One region of the Mesorhizobium cantuariense genome, then DNA from elsewhere that is predicted to be linked to it. Evidence: riboswitches for the same ligand, from Rfam matches in the RefSeq annotation. Region 1 holds a riboswitch; each other region holds the start of a gene.
What was found. Region 1 has a riboswitch for cobalamin ahead of ACFOJ9_RS19350 (CbtB domain-containing protein). Riboswitches for the same ligand answer to the same signal wherever they lie in the genome.

Region 1 (4,302 bases):
GCGCTTGCCGTGGCCGAGCATCCGCAGCGCCAGGCCAAAGGCGGCAGTGGTCTTTCCCTTGCCCGGACCGGTGTTGACGATCAGCAGCCCCTTCTCGATCGTCTTGGCCGCCACCTCGGCGTCCTGCACCGCCTTGCGCTTGGCCATCTTGGCGCGGTGGCGTTCTTCGTCCCGGTCTTCGATGGGCTTGCCTTCGATGGGCTTGTTGTCGATGTCGGTCATCTCATTTCACCTTGAGCGGCAGCCCCGCCACCATCAGCAGCACCGTATCGGCAACCGCGGCGACCTGCTGATTGAGTCGGCCGGCCGCATCGCGAAACCGGCGCGCCAGTGCATTGTCCGGCACGATGCCTTGCCCGACTTCATTGGAGACCACGAACCATGGCCCGCGCGGCCGCGACAGGACCTCCGCCAGCCGACGGCATTCGAGGCCGAGGTCGTGTTCGGCCAGCATATGATTGGTCAACCACAGCGTCAGGCAGTCGACAAGCACCGGCTGATCGTCCGGCAAGGCGGCAAGCGTGCCGGCGAGATCGAGCGGCGCATCGATGGTCGTCCAGCCTTCGCCGCGCCGCGACCGGTGCAGCGCGATGCGCTCATGCATCTCGTCATCATAGGCTTGCGCCGTGGCGATATAAATCCATGGCGGCGGCAAGGCTGTCGCGAGAGTTTCGGCGTGCGCGCTCTTGCCGGAGCGCGCACCGCCGATGAGGAAGGTCAGCTTGCTGCGATCAGGCAAAGCTGTCGCGCAGGCTGGTCGCCGTGCCGGTGAAGCGGCCACGCACCACACCGACGACCGCGCCGAGCACAAGCCAGAACACCAGATTGGTCACCGTCACCGCCACCACGAACTGGTGATGCAACCCTTCTGGAATCGCCGTCTCGTAACTGCCGGGCTGCGGCGCGCCGACAATATGCGGCGCGACGATCAAGGCCACGGCAAGGATCGCCAGCGGCAGCGACTTGCGGAAGGCGATCAGGCCGAGCCCGGCCGCGGTCGCCGCCACCGTTGCCCACCACCAGATCTGGCGCTCGGTCAGATCGGCAGCCGGCATTGCCGGCAGTTCCGGGGGAAGGCCGAGACCGGGTGCCAGCGTAAACACGGCAAAGCCGGCCAGGCCCCAGAACACGCCATGGCGCCAATTGCCGATGCCGCCGGCGAATTCGGAAACCGCGACCAGGATCAAGGCGAAGCCGATGCCGGTGATGATATTGGCAAGCACGCTGAAGGCGAAACGCTCGAAACCGTCTGCCGGCGCCCAACCCTCGTCTTCCGCCGGAGCAGCCGCTTCGGCCGGGGCCGCAGTGCTCATGGCAGTGGTATCCGTTGCGGCCGTTGCGGCATGGTCATGGCTGTGCCCGCCGCCGGCCTGTTCGTAGACTTCCGCCTTAAGGATCAGCGGCACGGTGGCGTAGGCCTGCATGCAGGCGAGAACGACGCCGGCCACGAGCCCTGCGATCGCCGCGATGAACACGACGTTGCGAAACAGGTTCATGATGTCAGATCCTCGTCAGTGGCAGGGAAACGCCATCGAATGGCGATAGTCGTGAGCTGCATTGTGGACCGCATCGATATGCGAGAAGCCGACAAAGCCCATCACGAAAATGCCGAGAAACGCAGCAAGAGCGAGCTGCATGAAGCGCGACTGCGAGGAGACGGAGGCGCCGAGGGAGACGGAAGCGGTAGTCATATCTTGTCCTTTCGCCCTCCACCCGAGGGCATCGAAGTCAGTTTCCTGTCGCCGGCAGGTCTCCTGGCTCGCGGATCAGCGCCCTTCCCCACCTTCCCGAAGAAAAATCTTCAGTGGCATATGGAGAGGACTACCGCACACAGTTGCGGGGGCAGCCACGGCATTGGGCGAAAACTCGCCCTCACCGCATTCCCTCTTGGCTCCAAAATGGAACCGACGACATCGGCGACTATAGGCAGAATCCTCGCCTCCGGCAAACCAAATTCCGCCGGCAACCATCGCGAATGCGTCGTACCAGCCGAGGCCCGCCGGTGCCGCAATTGACAATTTTCCTGGCCGGGTGTCGGCTTGCACCTTCACAGGAAGCCAGCCATGCAGCCCATTGCCAGCGAGCGCGGTCTCTACAACGGCCTGACCCGGGCCGAACCGACCCTGCCCTCATCGGCCTATTGGGACGCAGAAGCCTATCAAAGGGATCTCGACGCCATCTGGTATCGAAGCTGGCTGCTCATTTGCCGTGAGAGCGACCTTGCACAACCCCTGGCTTTCCGCAGATTCCGCATCGGCACGCAGGACATCGTCGTGCTGCGTGACGAGACCGGCGAGCTGCGCGCCTTCCACAACACCTGCCGCCATCGCGGCTCGCAGCTTTGCCAGGAAAGCGAGGGCCGGCTGAAGGCGCGGCTGATCACCTGCCCCTACCACGCCTGGTCCTACTCGCTGCGCGGCGATCTTGTGCGCGTGCCGTCGAAATCGCTGCCGGAAGGCTTCGACAAGGCCGACCATCCGCTTTATCGGGTAGCGCTTTCGGTGTGGCGCGGTTTTGTCTTCGTCAATCTGCAGGAGGACGCCGCTGGCTCGGCGCAGGCATCCTTCGATCCCGCCTCCGGCGATCTCGGCAATTGGCCGCTGGAGACGCTGGTGAGCGGCCACGTGCTGCGCAAGGTGATGAACTGCAACTGGAAGATCTTTTGGGAAAACTTCAACGAGTGCCTGCATTGCCCGGGCGTCCACAAGGACCTGTCGCGGCTGGTGCCGATCTATGGCCGCGGCCTGATGGGCCGGCATGACGACCCCGAATGGACGCGCCACGCCGATAATGACGCGCCCGAATTTTCCGGCGGCCTGCGCACTGGCGCCGAAACATGGTCGCGCGACGGCCAGGCGCATGGACCGGTCTTCTCGGGCCTGACACCAGCCGAGCGTGCCGCCGGCCAGACCTACGCCACCAGCCTGCCCTCGATGTTCGTCGTCGGCCATGTCGACTATATCAGAACCGTGCGGCTGGTACCGCAAGGCCCCGAGCAGACCGAGCTTGTCGCCGAATGGCTGTTCGCGCCCGAAGCGCTCGATGCAACCGACATCGACAACATCGTTGCCTTCGGCAAACAGGTGCTGGAGGAGGATGCGGCGATCTGCGAGGTCAACCAGAAAGGCCTGCACTCGATGCGCCACGCGGCCGGCGTGCTGATGCCCGAGGAATACGACCTGCATCGCTTCCACAACTGGGTGCGCGGGCATCACGCGGCGCTTCCGCCCAAACCCTGAAGAGCCCAAGCCCTGAAGATCAGAGCGATTTCGGCAGATAACGCCATGTCACAAAACCGCAAACCGCCGCCAGCAGGCCGAGCGTGACGAACACCGAGCCCAGCCCGAAGAAGGCCAGCACCACGGAATAGACCAGCGGCGGCGTCAGCTCGGAAAAATCGAGATAGGTGCGATAGACCGCCGCCATCTGCGATCTTTCATAGGAGCGCACCGAGCGCATGAAGGCGGTCGAGCCGAGCGCGTCGAGCGCAATGGTGAAGAAGGCACCGCCAAGCAGGAAGGCGCCGGTGAGCAGCGGCACGGTTTCGCCGACGAAACCTGCCGCCAAAAGCGTCGCCGACATGGCGAAATAGGCAAACGTCATGGTCCTGCGGCCGCCGAAGCGTTTCCCCGCCTTGCCCCAGAAGATGGCCATGAACAGCAGCGCATTGCCGGCCGAAACCAGCAGGCCGCCGGCCAGCTTGCCCTCGCCGGTGATCACCATGAACAGCGGACCATAGACGAAGAACGTCGTCCAGAAACAGGAGCGGCCGAAAGCGATCAGCCAGGCCAGCCTAAGCCTGGGCTGCGCGATGAAGCGGCCGATATTGGCGAGCGGATTGACTGGCCGTGTCTTGCCCGGACGGATCGACGGGTTGTCACCAAGCCGGTAGGTCCAAAACAGCGCCAGCAGGGCCAGGGCGAACACCGCCACCGCACCATGCGCGGCATAGATGCCGTAGCGTGTGTAGAGGAGGATGCCGAGCGTCGGCCCACCCGTCCAGGCCAGCATCGACCACGCCATGCGCAGCGATTCGGCCTGCATGAAATCGGTCTTGCGGATGTGGTCCATGATGTAGAGGTTGAGCGTGATCGACAGCGCGCTGGCACCCATCACCCGGCACAGCATGCCGGCCAATTGCCCGGCAAGCGTGTCGGTGACGAAGAACAGCGAGCCTATGGCGAGCAGGCAGGCGCCCGCCGTGTAGACCCAGCGGCGGGCAAAGCGGCGGATCAGCATCGGCATGAACAGGGTTACGGACAGGCCGAGCATCGCTACGACGGTGTAGAGGATCGAGACGAT
Region 2 (4,302 bases), 1.4 Mb from region 1:
GAGGGCATTGAATGCGCTCCAGCCCCATAAACGGCTGCATTGCGAAGGCGTCATGGCCTACGAGGCGCATGCACCGCTCATTCCGGGTCTGTTCGGCGGGCCGGCGAAAGCCTTGGCAAAGGCGTCGGCGCAGGCCACGGCGTTCGTCGCTTGTCTCGGCGCCGACCAGCGCCGCATCCTGAACATCGGCGGCAGCAAGACCGCGCTGCTCCATCATGGCGGCGTCGCCAACGAGGTGTCGATGGGCTCGGCCTTCGTGCTGCCCAGCGACTTCGATACATCAGGCCTCGACGGTTTCCAGCCGGCGGCCTTTATCGCGACGCCGATGCTGAAAGTGGTCGAGTCGATGTTGCCCGGTCCGCCGGCCGTCACCCGCGCGCTGCAGGCGCTCGGCCGGTTCCCGCGCAAGGGTTGCTACCTCTATGGCGGCAAATGGATGGCCGAACCGGTCTTTCCCGAAGGCATGCAGACGAACGGCCTGCTCGGCCTGTCCTCCAACCAGCAATTCATGAGCCTGCCGGCCGATGCGACCGCAAGGCCAGGCGACTATGCATTTCTGCGGCCGACGCAGAGCGAGGCCGTGCTGCAGCAGTTCGGATCGATCGCGGTGTTTTCCGGCGGCAGGATCGCCGATCGCTGGTCGGCACTGCCGATGGCGTGATCGGCTACGCCTTCACCGGTATCCAGATCTCCAGCCCGCCATTGCCGCTGCGCGGGTCGAATTCGGGGCCATAGCGTTCGAATTCCGGCGCATCCGATATCTCGTGGCCGGAGGCCGGCAGCCATTTGTTCCAGATGGTGTTGACCGTACGGCGGATGGTCGAGATGTGTTCGCGGTGGGCAAAGACCGCATATTTCTGCGCCGGCACCCGCACCCGGCTGAATTCCCTGGGCAGGTCGGAAAAATCAGACACTTCGACGCCGGCGATGTAGTCGAAATTGCCGGCATCGTCGCCGTTGACGCAGACGCCATAGGCGACGTTGCCGGTCTCGCCCGGAATGCTGCCGATATAGGGGCCAAAGCGCTGCCACTGCATCGGGATGGCGGCGCTGGTTTCGCAACTGTAGCGTTCGCCGAGACCAGCGATCAGAAACGGCCGGCTGGTCTCGAAACGCGGCGCCTCGAGATTGGCAAGAAAGGACTGGTCCATCAGGATCGGCTCCACGAGGTCGAGCTTGTCGAGTGTGCCTTGCGCGCGCACCAGTTCCGGCGTCGTGCCGAACTGATCGCGGAAGGCACGGGTGAACGCCTCATGCGAGTTGTAGCCGGCGTCGAGCGCGACGATGAGGATGTCGGGCGCGCCGCTGGCCAGCTTGCGGGCCGCCTTGGTCAGCCGGCGTGAGCGCATGTAGCCCATCACCGAGCGGCCGGTGGCAGCCCCGAAAGCCCGCGTCACATGAAAACGCGACACGCCGCTGCTTTGGGCGACATCGTCGAGCGAGATCGCCTCCGGCAGATGGCTCTCGACGAACCACAGCGCTTTTTCGGTCGGGTTCATACGGCTCTTTTTCGCATTGGCCGGATCATCTTGCCGTCTCCGCGCGCGGCCAGTTTGATCGAAATTGCGCAGAGCACAAAATCCAGACCACTGCGAGAGGGAAATCAATATTTTCCGGCGCCTCAGGCTTGGCCTCGACAAGAGGGATTGACAGCGCAGCGAAATATCTCTTCAAGGGTAATGTTATTACATATCAAAATGAGGCACAACATGATCCCCTCTCTCGCAAGACCGTTCGCTCTCGTCGCCGCACTGCTGGCCACCTCCACCGCCGCTTTTGCACACGGCGCATGGATTGCCGAGCGCTGGGGCGACCTTGCTGTGATCTATGGCCATGGCGCCGGCGACGATCCCTATGATCCTGCCAAGGTGACGGAGGTCGTCGCGCTCGGGCAAGACGGCAAACCAGTCGCCGTCGAAATCAAGCCGATGGGCAACCACGCCATCCTGTCGGCAGCATCGGAGCCGGCCGTGATCGGGCTGGTGTTCGACAATGGTTTCTGGTCGCAGGGCGCAGACGGCAAATGGGTCAACAGGCCCAGGCACGAGGTTCCCGGTGCGAAGTCGAGCGGTCACTACATCAAGAACAACATCAGCCTCATCCACGCCGAAGGGCCGCTGCCTGTTCTCCCGAAGCAGACCCTCCAGATCGTCCCGTTGAGCAACCCGAAGGAACTCAAAGCAGGTGACACGTTCAAGGTGAAAGTTCTGTTCGAAGGCGCGCCGTTGCCCGATGTCGAGGTGATGATCGACTATGTGAATGCGCCCAGCCTCAAATCCGTAAAGACCGACGCCCATGGTGAGGTCGAGATCGAACTGCGCAATGACGGCCTCAACGTGCTTGCGGTCGATCGCTCCGTGGTGCTCGGGGACGATCCTGCGGCTGATGAGATTGGCTATACCGCGACGCTGAGCTTTGTCGCTGCCGATCACGTCGACGAATGAAGTCTCTAGGACGAGCGTGAGGGCGGCGAAATTCGAAAGGACGTATCGCAAAAAGTCGTTGTGATGCGATCGATGGAAATCTACGCTGGGGCGGTGATGGTCCCCGAGTCGAAAGGCGAGGGGTGAAAAGGGAACACGGTGAGATCCCCAGGGGTCGAGGCCGTGGCTGCCCCCGCAACTGTAAGCGGCGAGCAAAATCCGTGAATGCCACTGGCCGGCAAGGCTGGGAAGGCAGGATGGCGCAACGACCCGCGAGCCAGGAGACCTGCCATCAGCATGAGTTGACCGGACGGGGTGTGCCGGGAGGAAACGCGAATCTCGGTCTTGTCGGCCGGTTCGCCAGCTTCCTTCCGTCGCCAGTTTTGGAAAGTGACGGAAAGTTGGACGGCTCCATCGATCCCATCCATCGCATCATCGTGTGCACGCTTTGCCGTGACCATGTGACTGGCGTCAGGTCCGGGGAAGACCTTTGTGCCGATTTGCACTCCCGGCTCTCGGCCCAGCATGAGCCGGCGGTGGCGCGGGGCTTCGCGGTCGAAGGCGTGGCCTGCATGGCAGGTTGCTCACGGCCGCTGACGGTCGCCTTCCAGGCGCAAGGCAAGACTGCCTATCTCTTCGGCTCCATCGACGCACGCGCCGATGTTGGCGACCTCGTGCGATTCGCCAAACTCTACGCCTCGCTCGCCGATGGCTGGTGCAGTTCCGGTCAGCATCCGGCGGGATTGGCCGGCAAGACGCTGGCCCGCATCCCCGGCGATCCGGCGGGCAGCAGCCGATGACCGTAGCGCTTCTCGAAGCACGTGACCTCTGTGCCATGGCCAATGGGCGGGATCTGGTTCAAGCGGTCAGCTTGTCGGTGGCCGCTGGCGACCGCCTTGCCATCATTGGTCCCAACGGCGCCGGCAAGACGACGCTGCTGCGCATGCTGTCGGGCATGCTGCGGCCGAGCTTAGGCGAGGTGAAGCTCGCCGGGCGTCGTCTGGACAGGATTTCGGCCGCCGAGCGTGCACTGCATATCGCCGTGGTCGGCCAGACCGACCAGCCCGATCCGCGGCTGGCGGTGATCGACTATGTCGAGCTTGGCCGGGTCCCGCACGCCGGGCTGAGGCGCAGGAGCGAGGAACGCGATATTGTCGTCGACGCGCTGCGCCGGACCGGCCTGCTGCCGCTGCTTGGCCGCACCATCGGCTCGCTGTCGGGCGGCGAGCGCCAACGCGCCCAACTGGCGCGCGCCATCGCCCAGCAGCCCAAGATCCTGTTCCTCGACGAGCCGACCAACCATCTCGACCCGCGCGCCCGCGGCGAACTGCTCGAACTCGTGGCCAGCTTCGAGATGACGGTGATCGCGGTGCTGCACGATCTGGCGCTGGTGGCACCTTTCGCCACCCGGGTGGCGGTGATGAACCATGCCCGTCTGCAGGCGCTTGCCGCACCGCGCGAAGCGCTGACCCAACAGCTGATCCGCGAGATTTTCGGCATCGACGTGTTGCGCCTGCGCCATCCGACCGAAGACCGCGAACTGACGGTGTTCGAGGTTCCGAACCGTGCCTCGCCGCCATCCTGATTGAAGCCGTTCCGTATTCGACCCAATCCCATCCACAAAGGAGCAAAACCCGTGAAACGCCTTGCCTTTTCGCTTGCCTTCTCGCTGCTGGCCTCGACCGCCCTGGCCTTTCCGGTCACCGTCGACAGCTGCGGCAAGCCGCTGACCTTCGACGCGCCGCCGAAGCGCGCGGTCATCCAGGATCTCAACATGGCCGAGATGGCTTTCGCGCTGAAACTGCAGCCGTCGATCGTCGGCCTGACCGGCATCACCGGATGGTACAAGGTCGGTCCCGAATTCAAGGCCGAGCAGGGC
Region 3 (4,302 bases), 1.9 Mb from region 1:
CGCGCGGCGCGCTCTATCATCATTTCGGCGACAAGAAGGGCCTGCTGCAGGCGGTTATCGCCGAAATCGACGGCGAGATGGCGGCGCGCATCAATGAAGTCGCGTCGAGAGCGCCGACCCGCTGGCAGCATTTCGTCGACGAATGCTCGACCTATATCGAGATGGCGTTGGAGCCGGAAATCCAGCGCATCATGTTCCGGGATGGTCCGGCCGTATTGGGGGATCCGGCACAATGGCCGAATGCCAATGCGTGCATCGCTTCAATGACCGGCCATCTGACGACACTGCAGGAGGAGGGTGTTGTCGTCTCCAGCCTCGACCCTGAGACTGCCTCGCGGCTGATCAACGGGGCGAGCAGTCAGGCGGCGCAACGGATCGCCAATTCGAACGACCCCGAAGCGACGTCGAAGAAGGTGGTGACGGCGTTCAAGCAACTGCTCGAAGGCCTGCTCAAAACGCCGGGTCCGCAACCGAACTGAAGTCCCATCGGTGGCCCGGCGCCACGGCCGGCAATTGACAATCCCGGGGTTGAGTTCATCCTCTCCGACCATCTCTGAGGGGGAGATTCGGGGCATGTGGGATTTCGATATCGGCAGGTCGGTGTCCATCATGATGCGGACCTGGCCGTTCATTGTCTTTCGCATGATCGTCTATTTCGGCATCACGCTGGCCTACATCATGGCGACCGGCACCGGCGCCTCCGTTGGCTATGGCGTCGGCCATATTTCCACCGATCCCGACGGCCCGTTGTCCTTTGCCCTGTGGGGCGGCGTTGTCGGTTTCGGCATTGTTTCGATTGCCGTCTACTGGATCCGCGAATACATCCTTTATGTCGTCAAGGCCGGCCACATCGCCGTCATGGTCCATCTGATCGATGGCCGCGACATTCCCGATGGTCAGAACCAGATCGCCTACGCCAGGGACATCGTGACCCAGCGTTTTGCCGAGGCCAACATCCTTTTCGTCGTCGACCAACTGGTCAAGGGCGCCATCCGCGCCATCACCGGCCTGCTCGGCGGCATCGCCGCCTTCCTGCCAATTCCGGGCCTGAGCGGCCTGGTCTCCTTCATCAACACGGTGATCCGCCTGTCGCTGACCTATGTCGACGAGATCATCCTCGGCTACAACATCCGCATCAATTCGCCCTCGCCGTTCGAGACGGCGCGGCAAGGCGTCGTGCTCTATGCCCAGAACGGCAAGGTCATGGTCAAGAACGCCGTCTGGCTGGCGGTCATCATGTGGGGCGTGTCGTTCATCATCTTCCTGCTGATGCTGGCGCCCGCCGGCGCCATTCTCTTCCTGATGCCCGGTCAACTCGCCGGCTGGGCCTTCGTGCTCGCCATCGTCTTCGCCTGGGCCTTCAAGGCGGCGTTCATCGAGCCCTTCGCCATCGCCTGCCTGATGCAGGTCTATTTCAAGACCATTGAGGGCCAGGTGCCAGATCCGGCCTGGGACACCCGGCTGGCCGAGGCATCGTCGAAATTCAGGGAACTCAAGGACAAGGCGCTGGCCTCCTTTGGCGGCTCGCGCTGGGGCACGGCCGGCGCGACGCGCTGATCCGATACGGCATCGACGGCGTTGAGGCGCGCCACGGTTGATTTCAGCGGCACCTCACCTTGCCCGGAAAAAGTTTCGCTCATGATCAGCTCCGGCAGCGGCAGCCGCCGTCCCCAGCCATGCGTTTCAAGGTCCGGTTTTGGCGCGAATTCCGAGACGCGGCCGACGCAGAGGTAGGCGACCGGCGTCACATGCTCGGGAATCGACAGCAGGCTTTTCAGCGCTTGCGCGTCAAGGATGCTGACCCAACCGACACCGACGCCCTCAGTGCGCGCCGCCAGCCAGAAATTCTGCACCGCGCAAACCGTGCTGTAGAGATCCATCTCCGGATTGTGCCAGCGGCCCAGCGGCGAACCCTTCGAGCGCTGCCGGTCGCAGGTGATGCAGATGTTGAGCGCGCTTTCGCAGATGCCTTCCAACTTGAGTTTGCGGTAGAGCGCCTGCCGCTCTTCGTCGATCGCCGGCAACTCCTGCTCGCGCGCCGCCAGGAACAGGTCGCGTACCTTTTCCCTTCGTGCGGCGTCGCGAATGACGATGAAGTTCCAAGGCTGCATGAAGCCAACCGACGGCGCATGGTGTGCGGCAAGCAGCAGCCGCGCCAGCACGTCGTCATCAATTGGGGTGGGCAGGAAATGGCTGCGCACGTCACGCCGCGTGAACATGGCGCGATAGACCGCATCGCGCGCACTCTGGTCAAATCCGTCGCCAACAGGAGCGGTCATGTGTTCCGGCATCGCTTGTCCCCTTGCGATTGCAATCAATGTCGCCCGCCTGACCATGCGGATGACGATGCCTGCCAGGCCGGTCTTCTGGCTCGGGATCAACCCGCTTCCGGTGCCTTCCCGTCATCGACAGTGGCATTTACCGGCGCGGTCCCCCTTACAGCGTTGGGCACGCCACGGAATTCAACCGTGTTCCCGATTCTCCCGCTTGCGACGGGCACCAGGCAGTGGCCACGACCTTACCCCGAAGCGCTGACGACGCCAATGCCTGCGGCGACACGAATGGACGCAGGCGTGATTTTCCCCAGCCATCAAGCCGCAACGCATGGCCATCGCGCCGTCGGGGCACTAGATAGGTAAACATGACCACTCGTCTCTACACGCATCCGATCTTCCTCGAACACCTCACGCCGCCCGGCCACCCGGAGCGGCCGGATCGCTTGCGCGCCATCGAGCGCGTGCTCGATGACGAGGCGTTTGCCGGGCTTGATCGTGTCCAGGCGCCGGAAGGCGACGAGGCCACCATCCTCTACGCTCATCCCGCCGATTTCGTCGCCCGTGTCCGCGCCGCTATTCCCGAAGAAGGCATCGCCCGCATCGATGCCGACACCACCGCCAGCCCGAAGAGCTGGCAGGCGGCGATCACCGCGATCGGCGCTGCCAACGCCGCCGTCGACGACGTCTTTTCGGGCCGCGCCGACAATGCCTTCGTCGCCGCCCGGCCGCCCGGCCACCATGCTGAAAAGACCACGGCCATGGGCTTCTGCCTGTTCAACACGGCGGCGGTCGCGGCGCGTTATGCGCAGAAGAAACACGGTGTCGAGCGCGTCGCCGTCGTCGACTGGGACGTGCATCACGGCAACGGCACGCAGGATATTTTCTGGGACGATCCGTCGGTGCTCTATTGTTCGACACACCAGATGCCGCTGTATCCCGGCACCGGGGCTAAGAGCGAAACCGGCGCCGGCAACATCGTCAACGCGCCGTTGGCGCCGCAGACCGGCAGCGAGGTCTTTCGCGATGCCTTCCTGTCGCGCGTTTTGCCGGCGCTCGACAATTTCGCTCCCGACCTGATCATCGTTTCGGCCGGGTTCGACGCACACCATCGCGATCCGCTGGCCGAGATCAACCTGACCGAGGACGATTTCGACTGGGTGACCGGCCAACTGATGCAGCGCGCCGCGCGCCACAGCGGCAACCGGCTCGTCAGCCTGCTCGAGGGTGGCTACGATCTGCAGGGACTGGCATTTTCGGTCGCCGCCCATGTCGGGCGACTGATGAAAGGATGAATGATGGCTGATGAGATCAACGAAGACGTCAAGGCGATGAGCTTCGAACAGGCACTCGACGCGCTGGAGAAGATCGTCGATGATCTGGAGCGCGGCGACGTGCCGCTCGACCAGTCGATCAAGATCTACGAGCGCGGCGAGGCGCTGAAGGTGCATTGCGACCGGCTGCTGAAGGCGGCCGAGGACAAGGTCGAGAAGATCAGGCTGTCGCGCGACGGCAAGCCTGTCGGAACGGAGCCGCTCGACGCGGATTGAGGCGCGGTGCAGTCTCACCGACTTTTGGACATGATCGTGATCGAGAATAGGTTCGTCCCGATTGAAAGCGCTCCAGGACAAGAGGAGATACGCAAGCGATGTGCAGAAACATCAAGACCCTGTTCAATTTTGACCCGCCCGCAACCAGCGACGAAGTCCGCGACGCAGCGCTTCAGTTTGTCCGCAAGCTGAGCGGAACGACGCGGCCCTCGAAGCAGAACCAGCATGCCTTCGACCACGCCGTCGAAGCCATCGCCGCCTCGGCGCGCGAACTGCTCGATTCCTTGGAAACCCATCAGCATCCGCGCAATCGCGAAGATGTGGCGGCCAAGCTACGGGCCAAGGCGGCGATCCGCTTTGCCTGACGCGGCCAAGCGGGCATTGCCCGCTGACAAGGAGATCTCGTGAGCTTCTTTCCCGGAAACGACCCACAGGCCGGTGATGCCTTCGCCAGCGACCAGGTCGAATTGATGGTCATC

Region 2: another riboswitch for cobalamin. It lies ahead of ACFOJ9_RS12045 (DUF1636 family protein); the one in region 1 lies ahead of ACFOJ9_RS19350 (CbtB domain-containing protein).
Region 3: another riboswitch for cobalamin. It lies ahead of bluB (5,6-dimethylbenzimidazole synthase); the one in region 1 lies ahead of ACFOJ9_RS19350 (CbtB domain-containing protein).

Annotation. Positions count from the first base shown of each region.
Region 1 is NZ_JBHRVD010000001.1:3,990,014-3,994,315, forward strand. It holds gene cobO (cob(I)yrinic acid a,c-diamide adenosyltransferase) at 1-222, opposite strand, end outside; gene cobU (bifunctional adenosylcobinamide kinase/adenosylcobinamide-phosphate guanylyltransferase) at 224-739, opposite strand; gene ACFOJ9_RS19345 (CbtA family protein) at 732-1,496, opposite strand; gene ACFOJ9_RS19350 (CbtB domain-containing protein) at 1,512-1,691, opposite strand; cobalamin riboswitch at 1,728-1,924, opposite strand; gene ACFOJ9_RS19355 (aromatic ring-hydroxylating oxygenase subunit alpha) at 2,064-3,239, shown strand; gene ACFOJ9_RS19360 (MFS transporter) at 3,259-4,302, opposite strand, start outside.
Region 2 is NZ_JBHRVD010000001.1:2,570,528-2,574,829, forward strand. It holds gene ACFOJ9_RS12030 (DSD1 family PLP-dependent enzyme) at 1-661, shown strand, start outside; gene ACFOJ9_RS12035 (GyrI-like domain-containing protein) at 666-1,499, opposite strand; gene ACFOJ9_RS12040 (DUF4198 domain-containing protein) at 1,710-2,444, shown strand; cobalamin riboswitch at 2,525-2,731, shown strand; gene ACFOJ9_RS12045 (DUF1636 family protein) at 2,825-3,223, shown strand; gene ACFOJ9_RS12050 (ABC transporter ATP-binding protein) at 3,220-4,008, shown strand; gene ACFOJ9_RS12055 (ABC transporter substrate-binding protein) at 4,060-4,302, shown strand, end outside.
Region 3 is NZ_JBHRVD010000001.1:2,047,352-2,051,653, forward strand. It holds gene ACFOJ9_RS09435 (TetR/AcrR family transcriptional regulator) at 1-479, shown strand, start outside; gene ACFOJ9_RS09440 (hypothetical protein) at 574-1,557, shown strand; partial or broken gene bluB (5,6-dimethylbenzimidazole synthase) at 1,662-2,336, opposite strand; cobalamin riboswitch at 2,340-2,519, opposite strand; gene ACFOJ9_RS09450 (histone deacetylase family protein) at 2,642-3,568, shown strand; gene ACFOJ9_RS09455 (exodeoxyribonuclease VII small subunit) at 3,572-3,823, shown strand; gene ACFOJ9_RS09460 (DUF2277 domain-containing protein) at 3,922-4,188, shown strand; gene ACFOJ9_RS09465 (pirin family protein) at 4,228-4,302, shown strand, end outside.